One region of the Pelorhabdus sp. sgz311002 genome, then DNA from elsewhere that is predicted to be linked to it. Evidence: predicted binding sites of a transcription regulator. Region 1 holds the regulator's gene; the other holds the start of a gene.
The links. Region 1 encodes HrcA, which represses chaperone genes, less so after heat shock. Its sites were predicted from a motif close to TGTTAGCACTCNNNNNNNNNGAGTGCTAACA; they were not measured.
Positions count from the first base shown of each region.

Region 1 (11,749 bases):
GCAGGCGCTGATTTTTGATTCGCATTTCGATGCGTACAAAGGGGTTATTGCCAATATCCGTGTGTTTGACGGCGTGCTAGCCCCTGGTATGAAAATGCATATGATGGCTACGAAGAAAACTTTTGAAGTCACGGAAGTCGGGGTTTTTAAGCCTTACATGGCATTAGTGGACGAGTTGGCGCCTGGTCAAGTTGGTTATGTTGCAGCTGCCATAAAAAATGTAAAGGATACGCGGGTAGGCGATACGATTACTTTGGCCGATAATCCGGCACCGGCGCCTTTAGCTGGCTATCGGACTATTACGCCGATGGTCTATTGCGGGCTCTATCCTGTAGAAAGTTCACAGTATGACGCGTTGCGTGACGCTCTTGATAAGTTGAAGCTTAATGATGCTTCTCTTGTCTTTGAACCGGAAACTTCCATTGCCTTGGGTTTTGGCTTTCGTTGCGGCTTTTTAGGCCTTTTGCACATGGATGTCATTCAGGAACGAATTGAACGGGAATATAATATTACGCTCATTACGACAGCGCCAAGCGTTATTTATGAAGTCTATAAAACAGACGGTGAAATGCTTCGGGTGGATAATCCGTCCTTACTACCGCCTGTTGCGAATATTGATCATATTGAGGAACCTTACGTAAAAGCAACGGTGATTGTACCGAATGATTTTGTCGGGGCCGTTATGGAGCTATCGCAGGACAAACGGGGCGATTTTAAGGATATGAAGTATCTTGATGAGAGTCGCGTTACGATCGAATATCATTTACCGCTCAGTGAAATTATTTACGATTATTTTGACAAGCTAAAATCATCGACACGGGGTTATGCTTCGCTTGATTATGAATTAATTGGCTACCGCACATCTAAGCTCGTAAAGCTTGATATTCTTTTAAACGGCGAAGCTGTTGACGCCTTAAGTGTGATTGTTCACACCGATAAAGCGGCATCACGTGGACGCGGTTTGGCGGAAAAATTGCGCGGAATCATTCCGCGGCAAATGTTTGAAATTCCTATTCAAGCTGCCATCGGGAATAAAGTCATTGCCAGAGAAACAGTTCGGGCTATGCGTAAAGACGTACTTGCCAAATGTTACGGCGGCGATATTACGCGGAAACGTAAACTGTTGGAAAAGCAAAAAGAAGGCAAAAAGCGCATGAAGCAAGTTGGTAGTGTGGAAGTGCCGCAAGAAGCCTTTATGGCAATTTTAAAAATGGATTGATCAATGATGAAACGAAAGACCTTAGGGCTTTATGTTCACATACCTTTTTGCCGCCAGAAGTGTTTTTATTGTGATTTTCCGTCAATGAGCGGGCACGAGGATTTGTTTGACGCCTATACGAGAGCATTATTAACCGAGATTGCTGTGCAAAGCAAAAATTTTTCTGATTATGAAGTTGATACGGTATTTATTGGCGGCGGTACGCCTACGATACTTTCGGCAGATCAACTACTGGCAATTTGTTACGCCATTGCTGAATCTTTTTCTTTCAGTGAAGGCTATGAGTGGACCTGTGAAGCGAATCCTGGAACCACCAAGGATTCGCTTCTTGTCGCGCTTAAGAACGCAGGTCTAAATCGTATTAGCTTTGGCGTGCAATCTTTTTCCGATCCACTGCTTAGGACAATTGGACGGATTCATTCTGCCCAAGATGCGACCTCTTCAGTAATAGCCGCGGCTAAGGCTGGCTTTACCAACTTAAGTATTGATTTGATGACTGGGTTACCTGGCCAGAAGCTGATCGATTTACAAACCACTTTAGCCAAAGCAGTACAATTACCCTTATCGCATATTTCGCTTTATAGTTTGAAAATAGAGGAGGGAACGGTCTTCGACTGTTGGCAAGAGCAGGGGAGGCTTGCCTTGCCTGACGAAGCGGAAGAGGCAAAGTTTGACGCTTTTGCGCCTGCTTTTTTAGCTGAGAAGGGTTTTTCCCGCTATGAAATTTCAAATTATGCGAAACCTAGTCATGCTTGCCGTCATAATTTAAAGTATTGGCACTACGAGCCTTACTTAGGCCTTGGGGCGGCAGCGGCTTCCTTTTTCCCAGGGAAACGTTGGTCGAATGAAACCGATCCGAAGCGTTATATTGCCGCTATAGCTAAAGGAGAATCGGTTATTGCCTATGAGGAGACGCTTGACGAAGCGACAGCGAAAGCGGAGTTTGCTTTTTTAGCGTTGCGCACAATGCGAGGGTTAGATATAAACGAGTATGAAGCGATTTTTCATACTTCCTTTTTTGCAGATTATGGCAAGGTTTTTGAAACTTTGGCAAACCAAGGGCTTCTTAACCATAGGCAAACTAGAATCTTTTTAACCGACCAAGGAAAATTATTAGGCAATGTAGTTTTTTGCGCTTTTTTACCTTGAAATTTTCTACTACGTTCTTGACAGACTAGAAAATGAGTGGTATTTTTTTATTAGATATTAGCACTCTATCAGGAAGAGTGCTAACAAGGGAGGCGGAGATCTTGTTAGATGATAGGAAACGTCGGATTTTACAAGCCATCATTGACGATTATGTCTCTACCGCCGAACCAATTGGCTCAAGAACTATTGCCCGCAAATATGACTTGGGGGTAAGTCCGGCAACGATTCGTAATGAAATGGCCGACTTAGAGCTCTTAGGTTTTTTAGAACAGCCGCACACATCGGCAGGACGGATTCCTTCAGCCAAGGGATATCGTTTTTATGTAGACTGTTTACTTGCGCCGCATAGTATTTCCGAGCGAGATCTGCATTTGATCAAACAGTGGTATGAAGCCAAAGTCAGGCGAATTGACGAATTGTTTCAAGAGACAGCTAAGCTGCTTTCGAAAGTCACCAACAATGTTTCGTTGGTGATGGCGCCGCAGAGTGCTCCGGCAAAATTCAAATATTTGCAGTTTCTGCCGCTTGATGAACAGCGCGTTATTGCTGTTGTCGTAACTGATAAAGGAATTGTTGAAAATAAAATTATTGATATTCCGGAAGGAACGACACAGGACGATTTGCAGCAAATTGCCCAGCAAGTAAATAATCGCTTGACTGGATTAGGATTTACAGAAATTGGCGGCGACACAGTACAGGATATTAAGCAAGACTTGATTCTTGATTCTGATGTGGTTGAGTATGCTTTTACTGCGATTACACAGGCTTTAACCCAAGATAAAGGGGAAAAAGTTTTTTTAGGTGGAACGACCCATCTACTGAATCAACCTGAGTTTCGTGATGTGGATAAAATAAAAAAGATTTTAACCATGTTGGAAGAGAAACGGCTACTTTACGATATTTTGCACATGCAAAATCAAGATGGTGTTGTTGTAACCATCGGTCAGGAAAACAAGTATAGCGGCATACAGGACTGCAGCGTGGTACAGGCTACTTATCGAATTGATGGTCAAGTTGTTGGTTCTGTAGCGATTTTAGGCCCAACGCGTATGGAATATGGGAAAACCATGGCTATACTAGAGTTTATGCATACTCATTTAGGTGAGCTTATCAAAAAATATCGAATTGGTTGATAAACACGGAAATCCTGTTTCTTGAGTTTTTCTAAAGAAGCATTCCGTATCTATAGATAAGAAAGAGAATAGCAATGAGGTGACTGTATGGCTGATAATGAAAAACCGTTTCCGGCACAAGATCCAGAAAGCTCTCAAGACGAAGCCGTGAAAACAGCAGAGGAAACACAAGACAATGAAGTTAGCGAAGGCGTACAAGGGGAGCTTTCAGTAGACCAACTTGCTGCCGCGTTGCAAGCAAAGGATAGCGCTTTGGAAGAAGCTGTCCGCAAGTATCAACGTTTGCAAGCAGATTTTGAAAATTTTCGTCGTCGGACCACCAAGGAAAAAGAAGAGTTGTCTACTTTAGTTGCAGAAGGAATTATTACAGAGCTTTTGCCTGTGGTAGATAACTTTGAACGAGCCTTGGCTTCTGATGGCAGTAAAGATGCGGAAGCGTTTCATTCTGGCGTAGAAATGATTTTCCGTCAGATGACTGGCGCTTTTGAAAAACTCGGTCTCTCGGCTATTGCCGCGATGGATCAGATGTTTGATCCGAATGAACATCAGGCCGTTATGCGTGTGGAAGATGCTGAAAAAGAAGATGGCACGATTGTACAAGAACTACAAAAAGGCTATCGCTTGAAAAATCGCGTGATTCGGCCGAGCATGGTGAAAGTTGTCAATAACGGTTGATTTCATAAGGTTAAGTTGTGAGTTATTTAAGGAGGATGAATAAATTATGGCAAAAGTAATTGGTATAGACCTTGGTACGACAAACTCAGTTGTAGCAGTTATGGAAGGCGGCGAACCTGTCGTTATTGCAAATACAGAAGGCAGTCGCTTAACTCCTTCGGTTGTAGGCTTTTCTAAAACGGGTGAAAGATTAGTTGGACAGCTCGCAAAACGCCAGGCTGTTTCTAACTCTGATAGAACGATTAGCTCCATTAAACGTCATATGGGTACGAATCACAAAGTAAATATTGACGATAAAGGCTATTCGCCACAAGAAATTTCTGCAATGATTTTGCAAAAACTGAAGCAAGATGCAGAAGCCTATCTTGGTGAAACTGTTACGCAAGCCGTTATTACAGTTCCGGCTTACTTTACAGATGCGCAGCGTCAAGCTACAAAAGACGCTGGAACAATTGCTGGGTTAGAAGTTCTTCGTATTATTAATGAACCGACTGCAGCAGCCCTTGCTTATGGTATGGATAAAGGTAATGATCATACAGTACTTGTTTATGACCTTGGCGGCGGTACTTTTGACGTATCCATCTTGGAATTAGGCGATGGCGTCTTTGAAGTAAAAGCAACAAGCGGTAATAACCGTCTTGGCGGCGATGATTTTGATATGCGGGTAAAACAATGGCTGATTGAAGAGTTCAAAAAAGAACAAGGCATTGATTTGGCCAATGATAAAATGGCTTCGCAGCGTTTGTTGGAAGCTGCGGAAAAAGCGAAAATTGAGCTTTCCGGTGTACTTTCCACCAATATTAATCTTCCCTTTATTACAGCCGACCAATCCGGTCCGAAACATATGGATCTTAACTTGACCCGTGCTAAATTCGAAGAATTAACGGCTGACTTGGTAGAATCCACTATGGGGCCAACTCGTCAAGCTTTGTCTGACGCTGGTCTTTCCCCGAAAGATATTGATAAAGTTATTTTGGTAGGCGGGTCTTCTCGTATTCCTGCTGTACAAGAAGCTTTGAAGAAATTTATTGGCAAAGATCTGCATCGCGGCGTAAATCCTGACGAATGCGTAGCCGTTGGTGCTGCGATTCAGGCTGGTGTTCTTGTCGGTGAAGTAAAAGACGTATTACTGCTTGATGTAACGCCATTGTCTCTGGGCATTGAAACACTGGGCGGCGTTTTCACGAAAATTATTGATAGAAATACCACAATTCCTACGTCGAAAAGCCAAGTATTCTCAACGGCAGCTGATAATCAACCTTCCGTTGACATTCATGTGCTTCAAGGCGAACGTGAAATGGCTGCAGCGAATAAAACGTTGGGACGTTTTGAATTGTCCGGTATTCCGGCAGCACCGCGTGGAGTACCTAAAATTGAAGTTTCTTTCGACATTGATGCCAATGGTATCGTAAATGTTTCCGCCAAAGATCTTGGTACAGGCAAAGAACAAAAAATTACGATTACTTCTTCTGGTGGTATCAGTCAAGATGAAATCGAACGTATGGTTAAAGAAGCGGAAGCTCATGCAGCTGAAGATAAAGCCCGCAAAGATGAAGTCGAAGTAAGAAATTCTGCTGATTCTTTGATTTATCAAGCAGAAAAGACGATTAAAGAAGCTGGCGATAAAGCCGATAAAGCGCTTGTTGAAAAAATCGAAGCAGCAGCGAATACCTTAAAGGAAACGCTAAAAGGTAATGATTTGGAAAAAATCAAGGCTGATACGGAAGAATTAACGAAGCCGCTTTATGAATTAGCACAAGCTATGTATGCGCAAAATGAAGGTCAGCCGCAAGGCGGTGCTTCAGCTGGCGCAGCAAAAGATGAATCTATTGTGGACGCTGAGGTTGTTGACGAAAAAAAGAATGACAAAGCATAGGATGGTGCAAGGTGAGCAAACGAGATTATTATGAAGTCTTGGGTGTGTCCCGGTCAGCATCTGACGATGAACTAAAGAAGGCCTATCGCAAGTTGGCCCGAAAATATCATCCTGATGTCAACAAGGACAATGCGAAAGAGGCAGAAGAAAAATTTAAAGAAGTTGCGGAAGCCTATGAAGTTTTGTCTAATTCCGAAAAAAAGGCGCAGTATGACCAATTTGGTCATGCTGCCTTTGACGGAAGTCAAGGTGGAGGCTTTGGCGGTTTTGGCGGCCAAGGCGGCTTCGGCGGTCAAGGCGGGTTTGGCGATATTTTCGATATGTTTTTTGGCGGTCAAGGTTTTGGCGGCCGTGCCAATGGTCCGGAAAAAGGTTCAGATCTCCGCTTTGATATGGAGATTGCTTTTGACCAAGCAGCTTTTGGCGTGGAACGAGAAGTAGAGATTCCGCGGATGGATACCTGTCCAGAATGTCATGGCACAGGCGCTGCCGCTGGGACTCATCCTGAAACTTGTCCTGACTGTAAAGGGGCGGGCCAAGTTCAATTTACACAAAATACACCCTTTGGCCGAATGGTCAATGTGAAACCTTGTGACCGTTGTCGTGGCGAAGGCAAGATTGTCAAGACACCGTGTAAAGAATGCCGTGGTCAAGGCAAGATTAAGGTGAAACGGAAAATAAAAATTAAGATTCCTGCTGGGGTTGATACTGGTTCACGGTTACGTGTGGCTCATGAAGGCGAACCGGGACTTCGTGGCGGTCCGCAGGGCGATTTATATGTGTATATTTTCGTGAAACCGCATAAACTATTTGTGCGCGAAGGAAACGACATTATTTGTGAAGTTCCCATTAGCTTTGTTCAGGCAATTTTAGGTGACGAAGTAGAAGTACCAACTTTGGAAGGAAAAGTGAAATTCCGTGTCGAAGAAGGAACGCAGTCTGGAACTGTTTTCCGCTTACGAAATAAAGGAATTCCTCATATCCGCGGTAATATGCGCGGTGATCAGCTAGTAAAAGTAAAAGTTGTGACTCCGAAAAACTTGTCTGAGAAACAACGTGAACTTTTAAAAGAATTTGCCCGAATTAGCGGAGAAGATATTAACCCGGAACAAAAAGGGTTCTTTAAGAAAATGAAGGATGCCTTTGGGGTGTCTTAATTCCATAAGAAGGGGCGAGTGCAGATGAAGTGGGCTGAAATTAGTATTCAAACCTCCCATGAGGCCACCGAAGCGGTGGCCAATATTTTTCATGATTTGGGAGCCAGCGGTGTCGTTATTGAAGATCCAGAGCTTATTAACACCTATCGTTTATCAGGAGCGTGGGATTATTGCGATATTCCTGAAGAAACTGATACGGAAGTTGTTGTTGTAAAAGCCTACTTACCTGTTGACGAAGCCCTTGATGACAAGCTTCGTTCATTTGAGGGACAAGTAAACGGTCTTTGCTGTCATAATATTGATGCTGGCAAAGGCGAAATTAGTTGTCGCGAAATACAGGAAGAAGATTGGGCTTCTTGTTGGAAGGAATTTTTCCATCCGGTCAAGGTTGGCGAAAGAATTGTGATTAAGCCGACATGGGAAGAGTATGAGGCTGGTGTGGATGATCTTATTATTGAATTAGATCCAGGTATGGCTTTTGGTACAGGGACTCACCATACAACAGCTATGTGTATTCGTCACTTAGAAGAGTTAGTTAAGCCTGACATGCAGATTTTTGATGTTGGTACAGGATCTGGTATTTTGTCAATTGCCAGTGCCAAATTAGGCGCTGCCGCTATTAAGGCGGTCGATTTAGACAGCGTCGCTGTTCGCGTAGCCAAGGAAAATGTGGCTCTCAATCAAGTCGCTGAAACAGTCACAGTCAGTCAGGGCGATCTGCTCACAGGCGTAACCGGTAAAGCTGATCTTATTATTGCCAATATTATTGCCGATATTATTATTAAAGTGATTCCTGATGTGAAAGAACGCTTGAAACCAGACGGTTTTTTTGTTAGCAGTGGTATTATTACAGAACGCCTTAGCGATGTGACAGCTGTGCTTTTAGAGCAAGGGTTTGTTGTTGACAAGGTTAGTGAAGAAGGCGGCTGGGTTGCTATTGTAGCTCATTTGGAGCGATAAGTTATGCGGCAGTTTTTTATTGTGCAAATTGAACCTTTCATGGTTATAGAAGGCTCTGAAGCGAAACATATGACGCGAGTTCTCCGACTCAAAGTCGGCGATGAAGTGGAAGTCGTGGATCAAGCGGGACAAGCGGCGGTAGGACGTATTGCGGCAATTGAGGGCGAGAAAGTTTCTATCGAATTTGCTGCTTGGCTTGATCATAGCAGTGAACCGCCCATTCAAGTTATACTTGCACAGGCTTTAACGAAAAATGATAAGTTTGACTACATTGTGCAAAAAGCGGTAGAACTCGGCGTACATCAGATTATTCCGTGGGTAGCAGATCATTCTGTTGTTCGTTATGATAGTAAAAAGCAGGAACAGAAAAAAGACCGATGGCAAAAAATTGCCGCTGAAGCAGCAAAACAATGTCGGCGGACTGTTGTTCCCACTGTTACTTCGGTTAAGACCTTAGCCGAAGTTTTTCGCCTTGCAGCGCCGGAGAGTCTTCGGTTGTTTTGCTATGAAAATGAAAAAAATCTCGGGATAAAAGATGTGCTGCAGCAAAGTCAGGCGAAAGAATTTTTGCTTTTGATTGGACCAGAAGGCGGCTTTAGCGCTTCCGAAGCGGAACTGATTCAGGGAAGCGGCGCTACAGCCATTACGCTTGGTCCGCGAATTTTACGAACGGAAACAGCAGCAACAACCGCTTTAGCTGTGGTTATGTATGAATGTGGTGATTTGGGGGGACCTTTGTGCCAAAAGTAGCTTTTATTACTTTAGGTTGTAAAGTTAACCAATTTGAAACCGAGACGTTGGAAGGGCTTTTTTTGGCCAAAGGCTACGAGATTGTTGCCTTTGAAGAAAAAGCCGATGTTTATGTCATCAATACTTGCTCGGTCACTCATTTGGGAGAAAAAAAATCGCGTCAGTATATCAGACGAGCCAATCGATTGAATCCTGAAGCTGTAGTAGCCGTAACTGGCTGTTATGCCCAGGTTGCTGCTGATCAAGTTGCAGCAATTGATGGGGTTGATGTTATTATTGGAACGCAAAATAGGCAGGGAATTGTAGAACTTGTAGAAACGGCATCAAAGCATGAAGCGAAGCTGAATGTTGTTACTAACATTATGGATGCCGATGCCTTTGAGGAAATTCCCTTGTTTTCCATGCCGGGTCGAACGCGGGCTTTTCTCAAGATTCAAGAAGGGTGCACGAATTTTTGCACTTATTGTATCATTCCCTATGCCAGAGGGCCGTTGCGTTCTCGGCCGCTGTCAGGCATTTTAAGCGAAGTTGAAAAATTGACAAGTGCGGGATTTCAGGAAATTGTCCTAACAGGTATTCATTTAGGCGCCTATGGTCGTGATTTGGCGGAACCAGTAACCTTGACTGATGTCATGAAGGCAATCACTGAGTTGCCTGATGTGGTGCGTCTGCGGTTGAGTTCCTTGGAATCCATCGAAGTATCGCCAGAGATGGTTGAACTGCTTAAAGCAAATAACAAGCTTTGCCGTCACCTTCATTTACCACTCCAGTCAGGAAGCAATACGATCTTAAAGGCGATGAATCGCCACTATACAACAAGTGAATATAGCGAGCTAATTGGGAGAATCCTAACAGAAATTCCTGATTTAGCCTTGTCGACTGATTTAATTGTGGGCTTCCCCGGCGAAACGGACCAACTTTTTGCCGAAACAGTCAGTTTTGTGGAAAAAATGCCTTTTTCTAAAATGCATATCTTCCCTTACTCGAAACGCATTGGTACACCGGCGGCTGATTTTGCCGGACAAATTCCGGAAGAGATCAAAAAAGAACGGGTTCATGTCATTCAACAAATTGCTGAGAAAAAAGCGGCAATCTATGCGAAGCAATTTGTTGGTCAAACAGTCAATGTACTCTTTGAAACATGGCAAGACGGCGTTCTCGAAGGTCATACCGAGCATTATTTAAAGGTGTATATGCCGAGCGACAAAGATTTGACAGGTACGATTCAAGCGGTCACCGCAACAGAGCTTTGGCGTGATGGATTATTGGGATCTCAGGATTTTTAATTTATTACAGTTCTTTGCAGGAGTTTTGAATTTAACAACGAACTCTTTATAAGATAAAGTCATGTAAAATCCTTGGTTTGACAGAAAGGAGGTGTATCTGGCATATGCAGCAAGATTGTGTGTTCTGCAAAATTGTAAATAAGGAAATTCCGGCGACGATTCTTTACGAAGATGACATGGTTGTGGCTTTTCCTGATATCAATCCGGGCGCACCTGTTCATATTCTTTTAATTCCGAAGAAGCATATTGCTAACCTCCTGGAAGCGACGGAAGAGGATCAGGAAATTTTAAAGCATCTGATGGCCACCGTTCCCCTTATTGCAAAACAGGCGGGATTGGATGAAGATGGCTTTCGTACAGTAATTAATACGAAAGATAATGGCGGCCAGACAGTTCATCACTTGCATCTGCATATTCTCGGCGGGCGGTTTATGAACTGGCCTCCAGGTTAAGATTGACAGTTGACAGAAGCCTATTGTATAATAATTAGGTGTATGTGAATGCACTTCCCGTAGGCTTGCGTGGAGGGAGGGAGATCAGATGGCAGAAATTAAGGTTGGTAAAAACGAAACACTTGAAAGCGCACTCCGCAGATTTAAGCGTTCCTGTCAAAAAGCCGGTGTTCTTTCTGAAGTTAGAAAACGTGAACATTACGAAAAACCTAGCGTAAAACGGAAGAAAAAGTCCGAAGCAGCTCGTAAACGTAAATTCAACTAGTGTTTTCTGTTCGGAGGTATTGATACATGTCTCTTAAAGAGAAATTGACAACGGACATGAAAGAGGCAATGAAAGCCAAAGAATCAGGGAAGCTTGCTCTTTCTGTGATTCGTATGGTACGCGCTAATATCAAATACGCAGAGATTGAACGTAAAACGGAGCTTGATGATCAGGGTGTATTAGAAGTCCTGGCCAAAGAAGTGAAAATGCGCCGAGATTCTATGGAGGAGTTTGCCAAAGGCAACCGCCCTGACTTAGTAGAAAATCTCGAACGCGAAATTGAAGTATTAATGCAGTATCTGCCCAAGCAGTTGGCCGAAGACGAAGTTCGTCAGCTGGTTAAAGACGCAATTGCCCAATCTGGCGCTGTAACAGTAAAGGATATGGGAAAAGTCATGGCTGTTTTAATGCCTTCTGTAAAGGGCAAAGCTGATGGCAAACTTGTGAATACGCTTGTGCGCGAAATGCTTCAATCATAAATACAATCCGGTGCTAATATGGCACCGGATTTATTTCTAGTAGAGACCCTCTTGTATTTTCTTTTGCCAAAGACAATATAAGAGGGTCTCTACTAACAATAAGGATTCGCTGAGAGGAGATGAGACTATGTTTTTTGCAAGAAAAGCTTGGTATCGCAGCTTCTTTACAGTCTTTGTTATTTTTGGTGCCGTGGGAACAAAATGCCTCGCCGCTTCAACTGGTACCGATATGTTATTATCGCCTTGGGAGCAAGCGGCAGGTTTATTAGAAATTCCTTTGATTAAGGGTTTTTTAGTTACTCTGATTTTTACGGCGTTACTGACGGAGATTAAAACGGTAGGTAGTGG
Region 1 is NZ_JBWBCL010000001.1:342,048-353,796, forward strand. It holds gene lepA (translation elongation factor 4) at 1-1,219, shown strand, start outside; gene hemW (radical SAM family heme chaperone HemW) at 1,223-2,368, shown strand; gene hrcA (heat-inducible transcriptional repressor HrcA) at 2,470-3,501, shown strand; gene grpE (nucleotide exchange factor GrpE) at 3,589-4,176, shown strand; gene dnaK (molecular chaperone DnaK) at 4,223-6,052, shown strand; gene dnaJ (molecular chaperone DnaJ) at 6,064-7,209, shown strand; gene prmA (50S ribosomal protein L11 methyltransferase) at 7,234-8,169, shown strand; gene AC0NJP_RS01780 (16S rRNA (uracil(1498)-N(3))-methyltransferase) at 8,173-8,919, shown strand; gene mtaB (tRNA (N(6)-L-threonylcarbamoyladenosine(37)-C(2))-methylthiotransferase MtaB) at 8,907-10,205, shown strand; gene AC0NJP_RS01790 (histidine triad nucleotide-binding protein) at 10,310-10,657, shown strand; gene rpsU (30S ribosomal protein S21) at 10,746-10,922, shown strand; gene AC0NJP_RS01800 (GatB/YqeY domain-containing protein) at 10,949-11,401, shown strand; gene AC0NJP_RS01805 (NfeD family protein) at 11,529-11,749, shown strand, end outside.

Region 2 (11,749 bases), 340 kb from region 1:
GTGGGGGCCATCAGTAAATTTTTACGGTTTTTCGCCCGGTCACGATTACAAAAGAGATGGTCAAAAAATAAAATTCCCACTAATTGATTACAGTTTGTCAGTGCTTTCACAGCTCGCCTTGTTACATACTCACTATCGGACAAATAGGCTGAAGCAAAATGAAGACCTGGCATAGCCTGCAGTTTCTGCAGCATGACATGTCTATCAATTATTGCAGCAGGTATTTCAATCTGATCATATGTTGGCAAGGGCAGTTCCAAAACTTGGGCCAGTCGCGCGCCAAGCCACTCATTGGCAAGTACTTTCGTATGTTCTTCTTTGCGGCATAGCTTAACAATATAAACTCTTCCATCTAGACCACGAAAAAACTGCGGAGCTGTCACACCAATCCCAACAGGCTTGATATATTCTGCCGCAACGACCATCTTTTTCGCTCCTTTTTAGCCTGTCACAAGAAAAAAAGCCGTTCCGCCAAGCATGATTCTCACTGGGAAGACCACAGCGGAACAGCCCTGCTTTATCTTGCCAAAATTCTAATCTGGCCTGCATGTAGAGGAAGCTATTGATGTAATTGCTTCTAAATTAACGACGACAGAACGTACGTCATTATCGGAAATAGAAGAACTTGTAGCAGGTCCAAAAATATCCTCTACAGTCAAAATGGCCAATTCATCTTCTACTGCGCCTAAAACTCCTTCAAAGAGAAATCCACCCAGTGTTGTAATTGCTACCGCATCGCCAACCATCCGGCAGAGTCGGCGAATCAGTTCATGGCTTTCCTGACGAATCGATGTCTGATCGGCATCAGATTCTTCCTGTCGCACGACACCTTCTTTTACTACAAGACCACCGCCACTTCCACCCTCAATAGGATCCGATACAATACCTGTTCCCTTGGCAATCAGCGTCCACAGATCAACTCGCAAAAACGCCACAGTTCTAAGTTCACCGCCTGGCGTTAAAATCTCCACGTCACTGGTTTCCGCGGCAATGGCTGGTACTAAAAGGCCAATCCGACAATTATCAATGCCTTGTAAATTTCCAAAATAAACAAAACCATCGACGCCAAAGAGCAAAACATCGGTATTGATTTCCCGCTCCAATTCACGAATTAAGGCCCGATTGGCAATCTCTTCATAAAAACTCATGGCTTTTCTCCTCCCTAGCCTATAAGATGTAGCTCACCCTATTATATGAAAACCTTAAATAAAGAGTGCTTAATACAAACTTAAAGAGCTTAGAGAAAAGCAAAAAGCTGCACATAAGTCTTGTGAACTTATGTGCAGCTTTTATATTTTATTAGTAACAAATAAGTAACATTCAAAAGATTCCGTGGCGAAATCCGCTGAATTTACTGGCCTGTCACGAACATGATATTACATCATGCCCATGCCGCCCATGCCACCCATACCGCCCATGCCGCCCATAGCAGCAGCTGCAGCAGCACCGTTATCTTTTTCCGGTTTATCAGCAACAAGCGTTTCTGTGGTCAATACAAGAGCTGCAATGCTGGAAGCATTTTGCAGAGCAGAGCGCGTTACTTTAGCAGGGTCAACGATACCAGCTTTAATCATGTCAACATATTCTTCCGTCAAAGCATTGAAGCCAATGCCTTTGCCGGCTTTTTTCACGTTTTCAACAACGATAGAGCCTTCTAGACCAGCATTATTAGCGATCTGACGAACAGGTTCTTCGATAGCGCGTTTTACAATGTTCACGCCAGTCTTTTCGTCACCTGAGGCTTGAATCGTATCAAGTACAGGCAGAATATCGATGAAAGTTGTACCGCCGCCAGCGACAATACCTTCTTCCACAGCAGCGCGAGTTGCATTCAAAGCATCTTCAATGCGCATTTTCTTTTCTTTCAATTCCACTTCTGTTGCAGCGCCGACTTGAATTACAGCAACACCGCCGGACAATTTAGCCAAACGTTCCTGCAGTTTTTCTTTATCAAAGTCAGATGTGCTTTCTTCCACTTGGCTTCTGATATTCGCTACACGAGCTTTAATGTCATCAGCGGAACCTGCGCCGTCAACAACCGTTGTTTCTTCTTTCGAAACGCGAATTTGACGAGCACGACCAAGATCTTCTAACGTTACACTGTCTAATTTACGGCCAAGATCTTCCGTAATAACAGTACCGCCCGTTAAAATTGCGATATCTTCTAACATAGCTTTGCGGCGATCACCGAAGCCAGGAGCTTTTACAGCAACAGCTTTGAAGGTACCACGAAGTTTATTGACAACCAAAGTAGCAAGAGCTTCGCCTTCTACATCTTCAGCAATAATGAGAAGTTCTTTACCTTGTTGTACTACTTTTTCCAGAACAGGCAGCATGTCGGCAATTGCGCCAATTTTGCGGTCCGTAATCAAGATATAAGGATCATTGAGAACTGCTTCCATTTTGTCCGTATCTGTTACCATGTAAGGAGAAATGTAGCCGCGGTCAAACTGCATGCCTTCAACAACGTCAAGGTCAGTTCCCATCGTTTTGGATTCTTCTACGGTGATAACACCATCGTTGCCGACTTTTTCCATAGCTTCCGCAATGAGACGGCCAATTTCTTCGTCAGCTGCCGAAATCGAAGCAACCTGAGCAATCGCGTCTTTTGTTTCAACTTTTTTAGCAGATGCTTTAATTTCAGAAACAAGAGCATCTACAGCTTTCTGGATGCCTTTTTTAATAATCATTGGGTTAGCGCCAGCAGCAACATTGCGCATGCCTTCATGGATGAAAGCTTGAGCTAAAAGCGTAGCTGTTGTCGTGCCATCACCTGCTACATCATTTGTTTTTGTAGCAACTTCTTTAACGAGCTGAGCGCCCATATTTTCAAATGGGTCTTCCAAATCAATATCGCGAGCGATCGTTACGCCGTCATTAGTAATGGTCGGAGCACCGAATTTTTTATCAAGAACCACGTTGCGGCCTTTTGGTCCAAGAGTTACTTTTACAGCATTTGCTAAAGCATTAACGCCTCTTTCCAGTGCGCGGCGTGCTTCTTCATCAAAAATAATCTGTTTAGCCATTGTATGTATATCCCCCTTTTATTTTCGTTACGTCTTACGCTAGATTATTCGGCAACAGCCAAAATATCTCTTTCGCTGAGAATGATATATTCCTGATCGTTGATCTTTACTTCTGTGCCAGCATATTTCGAGAAAATGATTTTGTCGCCAACTTTCACTTCCAAAGCAACTCTTGTACCATTTTCCAAAAGTTTACCTGTTCCTACGGCAACGATTTCACCTTCTTGAGGTTTTTCCTTCACCGTATCAGGAAGAACGATTCCGCTCTTTGTTTTTTGTTCGGCTTCTAAGGCTTTAATAACAACTCTGTCACCTAATGGCTTAATCATGAAAAAATAACCTCCCTTTAAAAGTGTTCGTTTTTATTATTGTTAGCACTCACTAAGATAGAGTGCTAATTCCATAAATTATGATATATAATTTTGGGCAAAAAATCAAGCGTTTTCCACAAAAAAAGAAGATTTTTTTTACTTTTTTTCTAGTGCAGCAACAAGACGAGGTCCCGCCACCGGCAAGACCTCGTTCTTCAAGTCCATTTTGTTATTTTTTCTTAACGGAATTAATAATAGCCTCTGCTACTTCTCGGATCGATTTTCGCTTCGCCATACTATACTGCTGAATCCGACGGTATGCTTCACTTTCACTTAGATGATAGGCATCCATTAAAATTCCCTTGGCCCGATCCAAAATTTTCCGCATCTCCAAAGAATTTTTTACATCTTCTAATTCTTTTTCCAGTTCACTGAACTCTCTAAAGCGCGACAAGGCAATTTCGATAGCAGGAAACAGATTCGCTTCTTTGACCGGCTTGACAAGATATGCCAAAACGCCAGAATCCTTTGCTTTATCAACAATCTCCTTCTGACTAAATGCTGTTAATAACAAAACGGGAGCTACTTTATCAGTAGATAAAATGCGCGCCGCCGTAATTCCATCCATTTCCGGCATTTTAATATCCATGATAACAAGATCAGGCTTTAGACGCCGTGCCAAATCGACAGCTTTAGCACCATCAGAGGCTTCGCCAACTACTTCGTGCCCCGCTTCTTCCAGTAGTTCCTTCAAATCCATACGGATGATTGATTCATTATCAGCGATTACAATCCTTAATGCGTCCATCTCTCTTATCCTCCCTCTGTCATCCGGGGTATTGTAATAATAGCTCTTGTTCCGCCTTGCGACTTCAATTCAAACTTCCCGGATAGATCGGATTCAATTAGGGTTGTAACTATTTGAATGCCCAGGCTCTTCAATTTATGGGGATCAAAGTTTGGCGGAAGCCCAATGCCGTTATCATAGATTTCTACTTGATAGCAGTCAGGCAGAGCGCGAATATCAATACCAATCAAGCCTTCCTTACAGCCGACAAAACCATGTTCGATCGAATTTTGAATCAGTTCGTTAATTGCCAGCGCCAAGCTGCTAGCATAGTCAGAAGGTAAAATCACGGTTTCGCCGTTAAATACCGTTTGGATATTAAAATCAGGTTCCAGCATATTCTGAATAACTGCATCCATAATATTTTTTGCCACTTCAGCCACATTAATCACTTCTACATCTTGCTGTGACAAAAATTCATGAATGACAGAAATACTAAGAATCCTGTTAATGCATTCTCTTAGCGACGCCTTTACTTCTGGCGATGGCGACCGCCGTGCCTGTAACCGCAATAAGCTGGCAATCGTCTGCAGATTATTTTTAACGCGATGATGAATTTCTTGAATCACCGCTGATTTAACGAGCAATTCTTTCTCTTTTTTCTTAATTTCTGTAATATCGCTGACAATAAATAGTACGCCGCATACAATATCAGCCTTTACTACTGGCAAAGCCCTTTGATTAAAAATCAAATTGCCTGTTTCAAGCTCTTGTTCCTGGGCCCGCTTTTGCTCAATTGCACTTTGTACTAAATTCATATGAGTGCGGCGGTCCGTAACTCGCCGACCAACAATATGACTCACGCCAAGTACTTTATAAATACTTGTGGCGACGGCATTGGCAAAAATAACCTGACCGGAGTCGTCAACAATCACAATTCCATCACGCGCACTAAGGCGTCGGTACATATCGCCGCCAGACAGGGCTGGACTTGTTGTCGTAAACAGCAAAAAGGCCGTATCCACAAGAATATTATGCGAACCGATGCGGGCCTGCGCCTCTTCAAAGCTAGCTTCAAAGCTCGCCACGGCAATAACTTCACCCTGTTCATCTTTTATCGCATAAGTTTTCATTTCCAGCGATTCCATGCCAATTTCCCATTCTCGTTGACCAGAAATATTTTTTCCTGTCGTGAGCGTCCGCCAAACAAGCGGCTCTTCATCAGCTCGCACCGTAGTTCCTAGAAGATGGGGGCGATATTCGATAAAACTCGTGTTGGGCCGCACCTGCGCAATAATGACAAGATACTTGTCAGAGTGCGTTTTTGCATAAATTGTAATCTGAGCATGAGCCAAATCAGCCGCAATTCCCATCAACTTCGCCTGGTTTTCTAAATGCATGATTTGCTGCGATTTTAAACTTGTTGTTTTTCGGCAAATGTCACTAATAACTCCCATAGGCACCCCCCACGGCTTACAGAATTACACTTTTCTTTATTAAAGTACTAACTATTCCACATGAAAGAGAAAAATCCTTGCTTAGAAAAAAAGTATTTTGAAAGGCGCTTTAGCCCAAAGACTGACCTAAACGCATCGTTGGCCTAGCGTTTAAAGTAAGAGGCGAAGTAAAACCGCTCTGAAATTGATAGTAGGCGCGACAACCAATCATTGCCGCATTATCCGTACATAAAATAAGGGGTGGATAAAAAACCTTAGCACCTTGCTTATTAAGAGCCTTGGTTAACTGAAGACGTAACGAAGAGTTTGCCGCTACCCCGCCCGCCAGGACCACTTTAGAAATCCCCGTTTCTTTCACGGCAGCCGCAGTCTTTTCTACGAGAACATCGACCACAGCAGCTTGAAAACTGGCAGCCACGTCGGCTTGATCGTAACTTTCCTGTTTTTGCTTTTTAGCATTTAAATAATTCAGTACTGCCGACTTTAAGCCGCTAAAACTAAAGTCATAGTTGGAATCATGGACAAGCGCCCGCGGAAAAGCAATAGCCGCGGGATTACCGGATTTAGCCAATTCATCAATATGGGGACCGCCAGGATAAGGCAGACCCATGACGCGGGCAATCTTATCAAAGGCCTCGCCTGCGGCATCATCACGCGTTTGTCCCAAAAGTTCAAAGGAATTATAGCCAGTTACTTTCACCAGAGAAGTATGACCGCCTGACACAACCAATGCTAAAAAAGGTGGCTCTAAGTCACGATGGGCCAATAGATTAGCAAAAATATGTCCCTCTAAATGATGAACTCCCACCAAAGGAACTTTCGCCGCAAAAGCTAAAGCTTTCGCCGCTGCGACTCCTACTAACAGAGCGCCGACGAGACCGGGTCCATAGGTCACGCCAATAGCATCCATGTCGGTAATTTTAAGCCCTGCTTCTGTAAGAGCCTGATCCACAACAGGAATAACTTGTTCAATATGCTTGCGCGAAGCAATTTCCGGCACAACGCCGCCAAATTTTTGATGAACTGGGACCTGCGATGAAATCACATTTGATAAAATGATCCGTCCGTCCTGTATAACTGACGCCGATGTCTCATCGCAACTTGTTTCCAATCCAAGCACAAAAATGGATTTCTTTTCTTTCTCCATAATATTATAATATCCTCCATTACATACCCCAAATAAAAATAAGCAGGACGGTTAGGCGCCGTCCCGTCTACAAGTCAGCACAAACCGACCTGTTATCGCATAGGCTGTAGCACAATCACCCTTAGCCACGAAAGTGGCTTTTTTTCATAGGTCGACCCACATGATGATGGCATCTTCGCCTGTATCGCTATAGTATTTCTTACGAATTCCCTTGGCTTCAAAGCCAAAGTTTTTATAAAGGTTTTGAGCTGCCGTATTAGACGTACGAACTTCTAGTGTCATCCTCACAGCTCCCTGAGCTTTGACTCTTTCAATTAGAGTTTTTAAAATCACAGCTCCTATTCCTTGCTGACGGTACTTTGGCAGTACAGCCACATTCGTTACATGAGCTTCATCAAGAATCAACCAAGTTCCCGCATAAGCGGCAATTTCCCCGTCTTTTTCCACCACCAAATAATAGGCCAGATCATTTTCCGCTACTTCCGCTTCAAAAGCGACTCGCGACCACGGCTCAGAAAAGGATACTTCCTCAATCGCCAGCACGCCATCAATATCCTGTTCTGTCATGCTACGCACGTTAAGCTTGTCCATGATGCTCCTTCGTTTGCAACATGGGCATTTGATTTTGCTGGCGTTTTTCCCATAAAACCTCGGCTTCAGAACGGCGGATATAAATCGGCTCAAGCGTCATCGCATCAAAGACCTTGCCTTGCTGATAAAGCTGTCGCGCGGCTGCAGCAATACTGGCGGCTCGCGGCATAAGTAAGTGCGGTGGAGCCACAGTAATCAGCGGATTATTGTCACCAGCTGCCTGTACTACTTGGGCTGACTCACCAAGTAATGTAACTTTTCTTGCTAAGGAAACCAATTTTTCATAAGCTGCCTCGGCTTTTAAAATCGTCACAGGCATTCGTTCCTGAATACCGTCGGCAGTAAACTCATAAAGCGCCATGTAAACATTACCTTTTTGCGCATCTAAGACCGGCGCTAAAATTTGCGTAGAACCAGCCAGATTATAAGCAAGTCCTGCCAAGGTGGGTACGCCAATTAACGGTAGTGAACGAACATAACTCATGGCCTTTGCTGTTGCCAAGCCAATACGCAGGCCCGTAAATGAGCCTGGTCCGATACTCACAGCAATAGCCTCAATGTGTTCTGGCTCCACCGCAGCAAAGCGGCAAAGCGCATCAATCGTCGGTAAAAGCTTCTCCGAGTGGGTTTTTGTCGTTTGCAAAGTAAATTCAGCAAGCAATTTCTCTTCCGTATCTAAAGCAACAGAAGAAACAAGAGTTGCTGTATCAAGAGCTAGGATTAGCAAAATGCTTCAGCTCCTCACACAAAAATTCATAGCGCTTTCCTTGCGGCTGAAACTGAAAAATTCGTTCTTCCTCGCCCGCGCTTTTTTCAATAGTAATCCATAAATAATTGCTAGGTAAAGCCTCACGAAATTGATCAGGCCATTCGATCAAAGAAATGCCATACGTCGTATATTCATAAAAACCGATATCTTCTAGTTCCTCTATTGATTCTAAGCGATACAGATCAAAATGATGAATTTCTACAGTTCCTTCATAAACTTGAAGCACTGTAAAGGTCGGACTTGTCGCCTCGCTGTCTGGCGCTAGCACTTTCGTGATTTGCTGGACAAAAAAAGTTTTACCAGCCCCTAAATCGCCTTCCAGCGCAAGCACATCACCGTCTTTTAGTAAAGAAGCGACAAAGGTAGCGAGATCTTCTGTATCGGCTAAACAATTGCATTGAATTGAAACCATGTATCCTCCTAACGGAAATGATTGTATCCTTTCGGCTCCAGCAAAGTCATATCACCTGCTATCGTCCGCAAAAACACTTCTTTTCCAGCAACAACCTCGCCAACAGCAGTGAGCGCTAAATCAGGATACTGCTCTGTGAGCAAAGCAAAATCACCTTGGCTCATCGTAAAGACAAGCTGATAATCTTCCCCTCCATAGAGGGCGCATTCCACTGCTGACAATTCTAGCAGACGAGCCGCCTGCTTTAACTCATCTGATAAAGGAATCTTTGCCTCATCAAGAATCATGCCCACTTTGCTGGCAGCTGCAATTTCATTTGCTTCACTGGCGAGCCCATCACTAATATCATTCATACTGTGAGCCCCATTTTTCGCTAACAGCTGTCCTAGTTCAACTTGCGGTCGCGGTGTAAGATGGGCGGTTACCAGTGGCCAAGCAAAAGAAATCTCTTCCCACTGCCCTTCTGATAACAAAGTAAAGCCCATGCTCGAATTACCGAGCGTTCCTGTTACAACAACAAGATCACCGACACGAGCGCCGGAACGCCGCACTAAAAAAGATGGATCTACTTCACCAGTTACTGTTACACTAATAACAAGTTTTTCTTTTGACGCTACCGTATCGCCGCCAACAATATTGACGCCATACTCACGACAAATTTCCTTCATGCCTTCATAAAGATTAATTAAAAGTTCTACATCGGTCTGAGGCGGAAGCGCAATAGAAACGACAGCATGATTCGGCTTGCCGCCCATAGCGGCAATATCACTAAAACTCACAGCCATTGATTTATATCCCAGTTGCAACGGTAAGGTTGTTTTCATATCAAAATGAACATTTTCTACAAGCATATCTGTCGTCATCAGTTGCAATCTATGAGGCGTCGGCAAAAGCACAGCCGCATCATCGCCAATCCCAACAACAACGGTGCCAGGATCATGAATCGTATCTTGTTTCAATATATCAATCAGCCCAAATTCACCAAGATCTGTTACATTCATTTTTCCACCTCAATCACTGTCAACAACCTGAACAATTCCTTTATTTCCATCTTCGACTAAATGTTTCCTGCCTTTTCAGTATACCCTTTAGAAAAAAAGTTACACGGAAAACAGGAAAATTCAGCCGTTACAGCAAATTCATACAAAGTCGGATCAGCATGATCTTAACAAACGGTAAAGAAGGAATCCTGAAATGAGACCAACCATTGCGCAAGTAAACCTAAGTTATCTCTCTCACAATCTTAGACAAATTCGTAAACATCTCCCTGCTGCCATTGATATGACAGCTGTCGTCAAAGCTGACGCCTACGGCCACGGCGCAATCCCAGTAAGCAAACGGGCTTTGTTTGAAGGCGCTACGTCTTTGGCTGTTGCGACCGTCCAAGAAGGAATTGAGCTGCGTGAAGCAGGTATAAAAGTTCCTATTCTGATCTTAGGACTTACTTTCCCTGAAGAGGCTAAAGACATCATCAGATACGACTTAACCGTAGCCGCCTGTACGAAAGAACAAATTGACCTGCTTGCTACAACAGCCCGTGCCAAAAGCCAACAGGCGCGGATTATGCTAAAAGTCGATACAGGCATGAGTCGTATTGGTTTTCTACCGCAAGACCTCTTAGAATTTGTCGACTATACCGCATCCTTACCGAATGCCAATCTACGCGGCTGTTTCACCCATTTAGCTACAGCCGATAGCGCTGACAAAGAATACGCGGGAAGGCAAATAGGCGCTTTCAAAAATGCCTTGCAGACTTTGGAAGCCAAACGCATCCAGCTACCCTATATTTCCTTCGCCAATAGCGCCAGCATTATGGACCTAGACTGTACTATTTGCACTCATGCTCGCCCTGGCATCATTTTATATGGCTTGGAACCTTCGAAAGAAATGCAGCAACACCTAAACTTAAAACCAGTTATGTCCTTAAAAACAAAAGTTGCCTATGTAAAACAAATTCCTGCCGGAACGACGGTCGGTTATGGCCGGACCTTTACAGCAGACGAAGATGTTTATGTGGCTACACTGCCAATCGGCTACGCCGATGGCTACCATCGCTTACTTTCTAACAAAGCGCCGATTCTCATCGGAGGAAAACGCCGCCAACTGATTGGCAATATTTGCATGGATCAAATCATGGTCAACTTAGGCAATGATCCTACTGTGCAGGCTGGCGATGAGGCCGTATTATTCGGCCAACAAGGCAAAGAAGAAATCACGTTAGGCGAATTAGCAGATCTTGCCCAGACAATTCATTACGAACTAGCTTGTGCTGTAAGCAAGCGAGTACCTCGCCACTATATTGATTAACAGAAAAGCTAAAAACCAGCCACAATGGCTGGTTTTTTTATGCTCATTTTTTAACAATGCTCTCGGACCTGCTTAGTGGAACGGAAAGATCCATATGTCCGTAAAGAGTGTCAATTTTTTTGCCTTCTACTAAAATTTGTACTTTATCCACTGTAGAAAATTCAGTAAGAGTATTTACCAAGGAAGTAACCAGAAGCATTTCCGTGGCAGATCCACCATTCCCCTTTAATAGGGCCTTATTAAAATCCACATAAGCAACACCGTCTTTGATGGTAAGCTGCCGCAATTTTGTCCCTGCCGGAAACACCTTTGCGGTATGCGGCTGATTAGACCCAGTCAAAAGAGCTTCCACTGCCATATGGGCTGGTTGGTCATTTAACGGAAAAGTTCTTGGTTCCATCACAAGATGGGCGCCATCATCGCTGGGAAAATACAAATTAAACTTGACATAGCTCAGCTTCGAATCAATAGGAGTCCCCGCCGCCACTGGTTGGACAGGTGTTTTCGCAGCATCAGTTGAAGCGTTAGCTCCAGGCGTCGCCGTAGTCGCTGCACTTTGCGAATTGTCGCACCCTGTTAAGAGCAACATCGGAAAAATAACAAAAAGCGCCAAAATCAAATACCGCTTCATGAACGATTCCCCCCTCTGCTTGCTGCCTGTAGAAAGAAAGAATCAAGTCCTTGGACAATTCCGTTTGCCATTTTCTGCTGAAATTGACTATTTATCAAATCTTTTTCCTCTTCAGGATTAGAAATAAAAGCAAGTTCTATCAGCGCAGCAGGCATCGTTGTATGTTTTATAACATAAAAATTGGCCTGATACGTGCCTCGGTCCTGAAGATTTGTGGCCTGTACAAAAGAAGTCTGCAACGATTGAGCTAGGAGCGCATCATAATCTGATTTCTCATAATAATATGTAGCAGCTCCATTAACAGCTGGATT
Region 2 is NZ_JBWBCL010000001.1:3,790-15,538, reverse strand. It holds gene AC0NJP_RS00090 (HipA family kinase) at 1-425, opposite strand, end outside; gene AC0NJP_RS00085 (hypothetical protein) at 534-1,148, opposite strand; gene groL (chaperonin GroEL) at 1,377-3,026, opposite strand; gene groES (co-chaperone GroES) at 3,071-3,355, opposite strand; gene AC0NJP_RS00070 (ANTAR domain-containing response regulator) at 3,567-4,145, opposite strand; gene AC0NJP_RS00065 (sensor histidine kinase) at 4,151-5,581, opposite strand; gene tsaD (tRNA (adenosine(37)-N6)-threonylcarbamoyltransferase complex transferase subunit TsaD) at 5,691-6,728, opposite strand; gene rimI (ribosomal protein S18-alanine N-acetyltransferase) at 6,873-7,319, opposite strand; gene tsaB (tRNA (adenosine(37)-N6)-threonylcarbamoyltransferase complex dimerization subunit type 1 TsaB) at 7,306-8,046, opposite strand; gene tsaE (tRNA (adenosine(37)-N6)-threonylcarbamoyltransferase complex ATPase subunit type 1 TsaE) at 8,027-8,500, opposite strand; gene thiL (thiamine-phosphate kinase) at 8,509-9,501, opposite strand; gene alr (alanine racemase) at 9,695-10,807, shown strand; gene AC0NJP_RS00030 (GerMN domain-containing protein) at 10,851-11,438, opposite strand; gene AC0NJP_RS00025 (N-acetylmuramoyl-L-alanine amidase family protein) at 11,435-11,749, opposite strand, start outside.
Region 2: a site for HrcA is predicted at 3,396-3,426, ahead of groES (co-chaperone GroES). Genes of this name have one in related genera too.